DNA from 2 places in the Rufibacter aurantiacus genome. Region 2 is predicted to be linked to the other one. Evidence: riboswitches for the same ligand, from Rfam matches in the RefSeq annotation. Region 2 holds a riboswitch; the other holds the start of a gene.
The links. A riboswitch is a leader RNA that binds a small molecule or an ion and turns the genes downstream of it on or off. The one in region 2 is predicted to bind S-adenosylmethionine.

Region 1: linked by a shared signal. The riboswitch ahead of J3P34_RS01130 (SusC/RagA family TonB-linked outer membrane protein) and the one ahead of J3P34_RS13775 (O-acetylhomoserine aminocarboxypropyltransferase/cysteine synthase family protein) in region 2 are both predicted to bind S-adenosylmethionine.

The regions. Positions count from the first base shown of each region.
Region 1 is NZ_JAFMSV010000001.1:289,107-294,564, reverse strand. It holds gene J3P34_RS01155 (isoaspartyl peptidase/L-asparaginase family protein) at 1-795, opposite strand, end outside; gene J3P34_RS01150 (hypothetical protein) at 1,178-1,342, shown strand; gene J3P34_RS01145 (STAS domain-containing protein) at 1,362-1,703, shown strand; gene J3P34_RS01140 (hypothetical protein) at 1,807-2,148, shown strand; gene J3P34_RS01135 (phospholipase D-like domain-containing protein) at 2,164-2,646, opposite strand; SAM riboswitch class I at 3,365-3,468, shown strand; gene J3P34_RS01130 (SusC/RagA family TonB-linked outer membrane protein) at 3,945-5,458, shown strand, end outside.
Region 2 is NZ_JAFMSV010000003.1:780,432-785,889, forward strand. It holds gene J3P34_RS13765 (homoserine dehydrogenase) at 1-1,164, opposite strand, end outside; gene metX (homoserine O-acetyltransferase MetX) at 1,143-2,198, opposite strand; gene J3P34_RS13775 (O-acetylhomoserine aminocarboxypropyltransferase/cysteine synthase family protein) at 2,204-3,541, opposite strand; SAM riboswitch class I at 3,821-3,935, opposite strand; gene J3P34_RS13780 (phosphoribosylaminoimidazolesuccinocarboxamide synthase) at 4,139-5,074, shown strand; gene J3P34_RS13785 (STAS domain-containing protein) at 5,143-5,458, shown strand, end outside.

The DNA.
Region 1 (5,458 bases), on a different contig from region 2:
GCGGTCCCCCTCAATGCGGTCTTTGTACACAGTCATGGCTTCCTGTGCGGCTTCCTTCAAAGGCAGCTTTTTATATTTCATAAGGGCGTACAGTTCATGGGCCACGTTGGCGCGCATGATGCCCTCGCCATCGCCGGTGCAGGAAACGGCTACCACCTCGTTGTTGGCGTAGGTGCCGGAACCAATGATGGGAGAGTCACCCACCCGGCCGGGGTACTGGTTTTCCAGGCCTCCGGTAGAAGTGGCCGCGGCCAGGTTGCCGTCCATGTCTAGGGCCACAGCGCCTACGGTGTCTTTCAGGAGCTCATCCTTCTCTTTCTTCTTCGCCTTCCTCAGAGACTTTATCTTTTCCTCGGTTTTGAAGTAGTCATCGCCTTTCATTTCCAGTTCCTGTTCCATGGCAAAGTTCTCGGCCCCAATACTGGTGAGCAGAACGTGCGGGGAACGCTGCATAATGGTTTTGGCCAGGGTGATAGGGTGTTTCACGTGCTTGACCCCAGACACGGCGCCCGCCTTCATGTTTTTGCCGTCCATGATGGCGGCATCAAACTCAATGCTTTCGTCTTTGGCCAGGCTTCCGCCACGGCCGGCATTAAAAAGTTGGTTATTTTCCATGCTTTTCACGGCGGCTTCTACGGCATCAATGGCGCTGCCTCCCTGCTCCAGAATATGCCAGCCGGCCATCAGGGCGTTTTCCAGGCCCTGTTGATAGGCGGCCTCTTTGGCCTCGCCCAATTCTTCGCGGCTTTGGTTCTCGGCTCCTCCATGAATAGCAATGACGAAGTTTTTCTTCATAACGGTAGTGTCTTTTAGTTGTATGGCACGTGCCGGGTTCTGTACCGGTGTTTGAGTGTACGGCCTGCAAGGGGCGCAGTTGGTCCGTTAAATACTGAAATGGAGTAGGGAATTTACTGATGAGCCGTTTTTGGCTCTGTTTTCCAGATTTTGGAGCAAAATAGAGTTGAGAGGTATAAACCGTCCTTAATAAAGTCAAAGTCTGCGGCCGGTAGGGTGGTATTTTATAAAATTCCGTGTTTTCTCTGGCTATTTGCCGTGTTTGTTCCGGCACTTTCCAGGGGGCGTAGCGCGTATGCATAGTATCCAAGGGGAGTTTTAAATATAAATTTTACCTGTTCTGTTTAGGCCTCTCCAATCTCTACCCTGCAATAGAAAACCTATGACCTTTCATCCCAAATACAGGAAAACCTGGCTCAAGTCACCAGATAATGGGAAGAAATGGCTGCGCCGAAAAGAGGGTGGTGCCCCAGCCGGAAGCCATTCCCTTGCCAGGCCGCAGGATGAAAACCTTACCCAAATGCCTTTTACATCAACCGAAGAGTAATCAAATGAGACGGAAAGCCATGCAGAGGATCATCACAGAAAAGATAGGCGAAAAAGTAATTATTGTGCTGCAGCAAGACCTTGATGCGTCTGACCAGCGTCTGCTACGCCGGCTGCAGGGTACGCGCCAGGGCGGACAGGTCAATATCTGGGTAGACTGCGCCAGCCTGAAATGCATTAAATCGCTGGGATTCTGTCACTTTGTGAACCAATTGCTTTTGTTAAAGGTCTATGAGGTAAATATTACCCTGCTGAATCTTAGCCGACAGCAGCGGCAAATTTTGCAACTCCTGCGGGTGGAACCATTTTTCAGCGTAGTGCCGGATTTTGAGGAAGCCTACCATTTGGTACAGGCTTCTTAGAAAGGTCAGGCTGTTTAATCTATCCGGCAGAAGGGTTGGGCTACACAGAAAAGTTTGAGGTCTTGTAAGGGCTTCAAGAAAAGCACGAGGAGGTAGAAACAGCATGAGGCTGGAAGAATTCAAAGACATGAAGGAGGGGCTGGCCTATTTAAACCAGCAAGGATATTCTCACAACTTTCAATACAGCCCACAGGGATGGCTTTGCGCGGAGACCCAGGAGGTTTTCGCCCCGGAAGAAGTACAGGTAGATGCCTACCATCGGTTTCAGCAATTCAGAGGCGCCCATAGCGTGGCGGTCCTGTACGCGGTACAGACAAAGAATGGTCTCAAAGGCTTCATCATTGACAACTGCTCTACCTATGACAATGCCCAGTTTGGCGAGTTTTTGGTACGCATGAAGCTCAACCAAATCCAACCAGGCAGTCCTAAACCCACCGATCAGTAACCTGGCCCTATCCGTTTACCGGAAGCGCTCCATTTCTTTCCACAGCTGGTTGAATTCACCTGAATAACCTGCCACCACGTGGGCGTCTGAAGTGACCAGAACATTCTCATGGTTGTACAGGGCAGCGCTTCTGGTCCAGTTATAGGAGCCGGTGAGCACCTGCGTGTGGTCCATGATGGCAAACTTGTGGTGCATGTGATTAGGGGTGTTGTCTATCTTAACAGCGATCCCCGCCTGCGCTAACTGCCTGATGTCTGAGCCCTTGTCAAAAAGCTTCTCATTATCCGTGAGCAGTTGAATGTCTACCCCTTTCCGGTATGCTGCCAGAATTGCGTTGGTGATACGGTCATCTGAGATGGTGAACACGCAAATCTTAAGCGATGCCGTAGCCGCCCCGATAAACTCCAGAATGGCCATCAGACAATCCTCGCCCGGACTGAAGTAGGCGGCGTTTTTTACTTTAGGGGCACTCTTGAACAACGAAAGGACAGATTTCACAGAGGAAAGATTAAGGGTTCTGGCGCGTAAGATACAAACTAACCAGATACAGGGTTGCTAAACCCAGCCTAAACTCTAGGCTACACCCGCTTTTTACCTGTTTTCCAAAAAGTAGCCCTGAAAAAGAAAACCCAGAGAAATGCTCCTGTAAAGGCAACTTGACCTTCCTGGTTACCTTCCTCCAATCTAATGGCATTGTTCTGTAGGCATAGTACTCTAAAAAAAGAACACATATTCCGTCCCCTTCGAAGGGGGTAGGGGGATGACAACACATGCTGATCACCCGTATTCACGACTGTAGGGGCAATCCTTTGTGGGTGTCCTTGCGCCGCCCACCGCAGATTTGGTTGTTGGTGATAACACCAACAACGGCTAACACACTACTAGCGGTCGCTTTCCAAATACTCACTTTTTAGATACGATGCCTGGATGTCCCCCTTCAAAGGGGGACTATATGCGTGCTACTTTTAGAGTGGAGGTGGTTAACAGCCAGAGACTTATTGTTTTCAGAATTCTCTTCTACAGTGAACCTTCTAGTGGGTATTTGATTCAAAAAAATGTATTTGAATTATAAGTAGGAGAAGGGCTTATTTTTTTCTGCTTTGTTGGATTATTTGTATTTGGTTGGAGTGCTAAGGAAAACTTGGAAAAATTATTTTCTGCAAAAAGGTTGTTTTTGTAAAAGTTGTGCCCTTACCTTTAGGGCATCTTTATTGGAGATTTATAAAGAAGAGGCGAGAGAGCAGGCTCCAGGACCCTCTAGCAACCTTCGGCCCCGCCGAAAAGGTGCTAACACCTGCCCATTTTTGGGAACTATAAATTAATGACCATGCACTTACAGCGTTTGAACACCCGCCTTACTACTAACAGCCATCCTGCGTCCCGGCAGATCCTGCTTATGCAGGCTTGTTGTTGCTGTTAGAACTGGCATCACCTCCATCTTTCCTGGCGTAGCCTTGTTCACCCTGCGGTGACGCGCGCTTTTGTCTTCTTTTTTTCAAACTTAGTTCATTATGGACCATTCTTTACCCTTCTCTTCCCCGGAGAACTATGTTCCCTCCGGAACATCCTTCCACACTTATCCCGCTGTCCCAGCCATGGGTGCCATGCCCACCTTCGCCCGAATGTGCTGTTGTTGATACAGGATTCGAGGCGCTAACATCCTCCTTTCGCTTCTTTAAAAGAATCACCGGTGTCGTCCTGAGGCCGGGTAAGAATCATCTTGTCTTTATTATTTTATAAAAATGAAAACGTATACAAGTAGTACTCTAAAAAGTCTAGTAAGTCTAGGGGTATTATTGGCAATATTGCTGACCCATGCTGCTTTTGCCCAGGCCCAATCGGTGACAGGGCAGGTGACCGGTACCAAAGGCAACGAAGCCCTGGCAGGCGTAAGCGTGGTGCTGAAAGGCACTACCAGCGGCACCTTCACCAACGCCGAGGGGCGTTATTCCATTCCGGCAACATCTGGCCAGACGCTGGTGTTTTCCAGTATCGGGTACACGTCTGTGGAAGCGGTGGTGAACGGAGCCACCGTGAACGTGACCTTGAAAGAAGACACCAAAAGCCTGGACGAGATTGTGGTAGTGGGCTACGGGACGCAGTCGCAGCGGGCAGTTTCCAGCTCGGTGAGTACCGTGAACGTGGAAGACCTGCGGGGTTTGCCGGTTACTTCTCCCGACCAACTCATCCAAGGAAAAGCGGCCGGGGTGCAGATTTCCTCGGCCAGCGGCGCGCCGGGTGGCGGTATCAGCGTGAGTGTGCGCGGGGCCACTTCCATCAATGCCAGCAACTCGCCTTTATATGTGATTGACGGCGTGTTCATCAACAATCAGTCACTGAGCAACCTTGGTTTAGGTGGACAGACTTTCAATCCGCTGGCGGACCTGAACCCCACAGATATTGAGAGCATTCAGGTACTGAAAGACGCCAACGCCACGGCCATTTACGGGTCCAGGGGAGCGAACGGGGTGGTGCTCATCACCACGAAGCGCGGCAAACTGAATGCGGGTTCCAAAATCAGTTTTCAGACGTACTTCGGTTGGGCCAAGGCGCCTAAGCTTTATGAAACAGTGAACGCGCAGCAGGAGGCCGAACTCATCAATGAGGCTTTCCTGAACGATGGCGGCGCTTTCGCTGCCCGGCCGTTCCGCCCGAAAGCTGAAGGAGGCCGCGGCTTACCGGAGGAGCAGACCACCTATTCCCGCATCCCGGATGTGTTCCAGACCGCCAAAACCCAGAGCTATGATTTGTCAGCCTCGGGTGGGTCAGACAAAAGCAGGTACTTTATTGGGGGCAGTTATTTCTTACAGGAAGGGATTGTGAAACCTGCCCAGTTTGAGCGTTTCAGCGGACGGTTCAACTTTGACCATAACCTGAGCGAGAAACTGACGGTGGGCATCAGTGCCTCGGGCGCGTACAGCCACCGTAACGTGAGCCGCAACGACAACAGTGCGCAGGGGGTGATTAACTCCTCCCTGTACGTGCAGACGTTCTTGCCCGTGTTCAACGAGGATGGCAGCTATGCCCGCCACAGCATCTTTGACAACCACCTGGCCTTGATTGAGAACCTGAACATCCAGGGCCACAGCAACCGCCTCATCGGGAACCTGTACGCCGAGTACGAGATTCTGCCGGGCTTGTCGTTCAAATCAAGCTGGAGCCTGGACTACAACAGCTACATAGACAAAGTCTACAACAACACCCAGATCAGCGTGGGCCTTCCGGCCGGAAACGGCAGCAACACGCAGTCCAGCCTGGTGACCCTAATCAACGAGCAGGTCTTGACCTATAACAAAGCTTTGGGCGATGA
Region 2 (5,458 bases):
TTTTCTGATGTGGTCCTGGTTTTTGATCAGGTTGCCCAAGGAAACTGTACCCAGCACACTGAAGGTATCATTATCCCGCTGCACGTTCTGCAGATTGGTTAAGCCCAATGCGGCTACCAGTTCTGGCTCACTGCTGCGCAGGTATACCTCCAGTTCAAAATCCAGCGCCAAGGCCGGAGCATTGGTGGTTTTGCCCAGCTTCTTATAACCGTAAGAATAACCGTTGCTGATGGAAACAATGTCTGACAGCACCGCGGCTCCGGTGGGGTGCCCGCCGGCACCACGGCCTTTGAACAACTGCGGACCAGAGTAGGTGCCCTGCACCACCACCCCGTTGAATTCCTGCTCCACCACAAACAGATCGTCTGAGGCGTCTACCAGGCTAGGCAGCACCACTGGTACCAACTCCCCGTCTGAGGTTAAGTGCACCGAGGCCACCATTTTGATGACGGAATCGCTTTGCTTGGCATATTCCACGTCTGCGCCACCCAGGTGATCTATCCCGAAGAAGGCCAACTCTTCTGGGGCAATGGTTCTGCCAAATGCGTGCGCCGTTAAGATGCAAAGCTTGTGGCGGGCATCGGCTCCGGCCACGTCCAACCAGGGGTCCAGTTCAGCAAAGCCTTTGTCCTGGGCTTCTTTCAGGGCCTCGGCATAGCCTTTCTGCAGTTTGAAGATCTGGCTGAGGATGTAGTTAGACGAACCGTTCAGGATACCATGCACCCGCTCCAGCGGCTCGTTGGAAAAATATTCCTCTACCGTTCTGATAATAGGTATCCCCCCTGCCACCGCAGCCTCATATAACAGCACGCCTCCGAACTCCTGCTGCAAAGCCAGCAACTCGGGCAGGTGGTAGGCCACCAGTTTTTTGTTGGCAGTCACCACCCTTTTACCGCGACGCAGAGCTTCGGCCACAATGGTGTAGGCCTCATTGGCATCACTGATGGCTTCCACCAGAATGTCCAGAGAGTCATCCTGCAGCACCTGGTGCCAGTCATAGGTGAAACTCTCTGAGGGCAAAGGTCGCAGTTTTTTGGGGTCTTTCACGCAGATGCGTTCTACTTTGAACGGAAGCGCCTCTTCGCGGGAAAGTATGTCGTACAGGCCCTGGCCTACGCAGCCAAACCCAAACAAGCCGATTTTTAGAAGACGGTGGGAATCCATGTTTTTCTCTGTTGTTTTTTCTGTAAAAAAGTATCTAAGTGACGGCTTAGCTGGTCTGTCTCCAACAGGAACCCGTCATGCCCGGCTTCTGAGTGAATGACCTGGAAAGTGGCATTGGGAATATACCGGGTCACGTATTTCTGCTCCACCAATGGGAACAACTGATCAGTATCCACGCCAATAACCAGGGTCTCTGCTTTTACCTGGCGCAATGCTGCTTCTGTGTTGCCTCGGTTGCGTCCCACGTTGTGGCTGTCCATGATTTTGGAGAGCTGCCAGTAAGAATAAGCATTGAAGCGCTTGGCCAGCTTCTCGCCCTGGTACCGCTGGTAACTGGCCGCCCGGTAAATTCTTTTCAAATCTGAAGAACCCTCGCGCTGCGCCTGGTTATAGGAGTTATAGGTGCGGTAAGATAGTAAGGCAACGGAACGGGCTGTTTTCATTCCCTCCAGTCCGGCGTCATCGGTGGCCAACTGCCAGGTAATATCCTGCTCAATGGCCATGCGCTGGCTCTCATTCAGGGCGATGGCCCAAGGCGATTGCCGGGCGTTGCCTGCCACCTGTACCAGGCGCTTGACTTTTTCCGGATGTTCAATAGCCCACTCCAGGGCCTGCTGGCCGCCTATGGAGCCGCCAATGAGTACGTTTATCTGCTCTATTTCTAAATGTTCGCGTAAAGCATCAAAGGCCCGCACCACATCACGGATGGTTAAAACCGGGAAAGTGTGATAGTATGGCTTGCCGGTATCTGGGTTCAGGCTTAAAGGTCCGGTAGAACCGTAGCAGCTACCCAGGGAGTTGGCGCAGACTATAAAATGCTTGGCAGGATCAAAGGTCTTTCCTTCGCCGAACAAATCTCCCCACCAGTCTTTCACAAAAGCGTTGCCAGTGAAAGCGTGGCAAACCCACACCACATTGCTGCGGTCCTCGTTGAGGGTGCCCCAGGTGGTATAAAAGAGCTGGAAACCGGGCAAAGATCGCCCGGACTCCAACGTGAATTCTTCGGTGTAATTAAAAACGCGTCCTTTTAACATGGCCTTTACGCAGTAGTTGCGTTCTCCAACTTAGGTTCTCTTACTTTCACTTTGGCAAACGCCTGTTCAAAATCTGCTTTGATATCATCTAAATGCTCAATACCTACTGACACTCGCAGCAGCGTGGGAGTTACCCCGGCTGATAGCTGCTCTTCTTCGTTCAGCTGCTGGTGGGTAGTAGAGGCCGGATGGATGATGAGGGTTTTGGCATCGCCCACGTTTGCCAGGTGGCTTACCAGCTCCAGGCTGTTCACAAACACCTCGGCTTCTTCTTTTCCGCCCTTCAGGTTAAAGCTTAGCACGCCCCCAAAACCGCGTTTCAGGTACTTTTTGGCGAGTTCATGGTAGGGGCTGGAAGGCAGGCCTGGATAATTCACGCTTTCCACCAAAGGATGCTTCTCCAGCCACTCAGCCAAAGCCTGGGCATTCTGCACCGTGCGGTCTACCCGCAGGGAAAGCGTCTCCAACCCTTGAATCAACTGAAAGGAGTTGAAGGGGCTCAAGGCCGGACCGAAATCACGTAGGCCTTCTACCCTGGCCCGGATGGCGAAGGCGATGTTCCCGAACGGCCCGTTGGCGCCAAATACTTCCCAGAAGTTGAGGCCATGGTAGCCTTCAGACGGCTCGCTGAACTGCGGAAACTTGCCGTTGCCCCAGTTGAAGTTGCCGCCGTCTACAATCACGCCACCCACACTGGTACCGTGGCCGCCAATCCACTTGGTGGCGGAGGCCACCACCACATTAGCCCCATGCTCCAGCGGACGGAACAGGTAACCACCTGCGCCAAAGGTATTGTCTACCACCAGCGGAATCTGGTGCCCGGAAGCCACGGCCGCGATAGACTCAAAATCCGGAATGTTGAACCGGGGGTTCCCGATGGTCTCCAGGTAAAGAGCTTTGGTGTTTTCATCAATCAACGAGGCGTAAGTGGCAGGCTCATCGTTCTTGGCAAAACGCACCTCAATGCCCAGGCGCTTGAAAGCGACTTTAAACTGGTTGTAAGAACCGCCATACAGGTTGCTGGAAGCAACAAAATTGTCTCCTGCCTGCAGGATGTTGTTCAAGGCAATGAACTGGGCCGCCTGGCCTGAGCCTACGGCCACCGCTGCCACGCCCCCCTCCAAAGCCGCGATGCGTTTCTCAAACACATCGGTGGTGGGGTTCATGATACGGGTATAAATATTCCCGAACTGCTTCAGGGCAAACAGGTTGGCGCCGTGCTCGGCATTCTCAAACACGTAGGAAGTGGTTTGGTAAATGGGTACTGCGCGTGAGCGGGTGGTGGCATCTATTTCCTGGCCAGCGTGCAGCTGAAGGGTTTCAAAACGATATGAAGTAGACATGATATTAGCCGGTTACAATTGAAGAATTGAACAAATTCAAGAGCCAGAAATACAAACAGGTTACAGGTTTCCTCCTGAAGCTGCTGTGCATCAGGCCCCTGAGAAAAAATTAATTAACTGGAGGGATTAACGACAACAGCAACAAATATCCATAATGGACATAGTGCACATTCGCGTAATGGAAGGGATAATAGAATGGGTAATACCTGTTGCCGCCATGGTCAGGCGCGGCGCTGCATTGTCAGAAGTGGCGTTGAATTGATTTTCCATCTTCGTATCAATTTATATTCCCCAGGTGGCAATATGTCCCCTAGGATCAGGACTTAGCACCTTACACGGCTGGTAGGTTGCTAGAGCTTCATTGAGCCTGTCTCTCCGCTCTTCTTTATAAATCAACTACCGGAATAATTGACTTGATGCTGCAAATCTATCAACGAAAAACTAAACCCCAAATAATTTTTAAAAATTTTTGCGAATTATTTTAAAAAACCAACAAATGTTAGTAAATGAGGAGGCAGATAAAACCAGACCGGAAAATAGAAATATTCTTGCCCCGTCTGTATCCTTTCCTAACTTTGCCTCCCTTAGTTATCTGCTATGCAAGCGTTAAAAGAAACCAATTTCCATTTTCCGCAACAGACCGGCTTTTACCGAGGCAAGGTGCGCGACGTGTATTATTTCAAAGACAAATTAGCTCTGGTGGCCACAGACCGCATTTCGGCCTTTGACGTGGTGCTACCCCGCGCTATTCCTTATAAGGGCCAGGTGCTGAACCAGATTGCCGCCTCTTTTCTGGAGGCTACCGCCAATGTGGTACCCAACTGGGTTTTGAGCCACCCGGCGCCCAATGTGACTATTGGCCGTCAGTGCGAAACGTTTAAAGTGGAGATGGTGATCAGGGGTTACCTGGCCGGCCACGCCTGGCGCGAGTACAGCGCCGGCAAACGCACCCTCTGCGGGGTTACCCTGCCCGAGGGTCTGCGCGAGAATGACCCTTTCCCTGAGCCTATCATTACCCCTACCACCAAAGCCGCCGAAGGCCATGATGAAGACATCTCCCGGGAAGAAATCCTGCGCCAGGGAATAGTGGCCGAACAAGATTATGTACAATTAGAGGCATACACCCGGGCGCTGTTCAAACGGGGTTCAGAACTGGCCGCAGAGCGCGGATTGATCCTGGTGGACACCAAGTATGAATTTGGGAAAGCAGATGGCATCATTTATGTGATAGATGAAATACACACGCCCGATTCCTCAAGATTCTTTTACTCAGAGGGTTATCAGGAGCGGCAGTCCAAGGGTGAACCACAGCGGCAACTTTCAAAGGAATTTGTACGTCAATGGCTCATTGAGAATGGTTTCCAGGGCAAGGAGGGACAGCAGGTCCCTGAAATGACCGACGCCAAGATATCAGAGATTTCACAGCGTTACATTGAATTGTACGAGCAGTTACTAGGCAAAAAGTTTGTTCCCCAGGACTATGCCAGTCAGCCACATACGCTACAGGAAAGTATTGCGGCCAACATTTTTTAGATTACATTGTTAAAGATATTCCACCAAAAATTGGTAGATTCGCACTCTAAACCTTTTTGCTGTTACTTATGAAGTACACAATTGATAAAAAAGAGAATTACACCATCATCACCATAGATGAAAAAAAGCTAGACACCACGATCGCGCCCGATTTGAAGTCTGAGTTTGTGAAGTTGAATGCAGAAGGTATTACCAACCTGATCCTGGATCTTACCAACGTAAAATATACTGATTCTTCCGGATTGTCTTCTATCCTGATTGCAAACCGTCTTTGCAACTCTTCCGGAGGGGTTCTTATCTTAACCGGCTTGCAAGAGCACGTAACCAAGTTAATCACCATCTCTAAGCTGGAGTCTGTTCTGAACATTCTGCCTACTGTAGAAG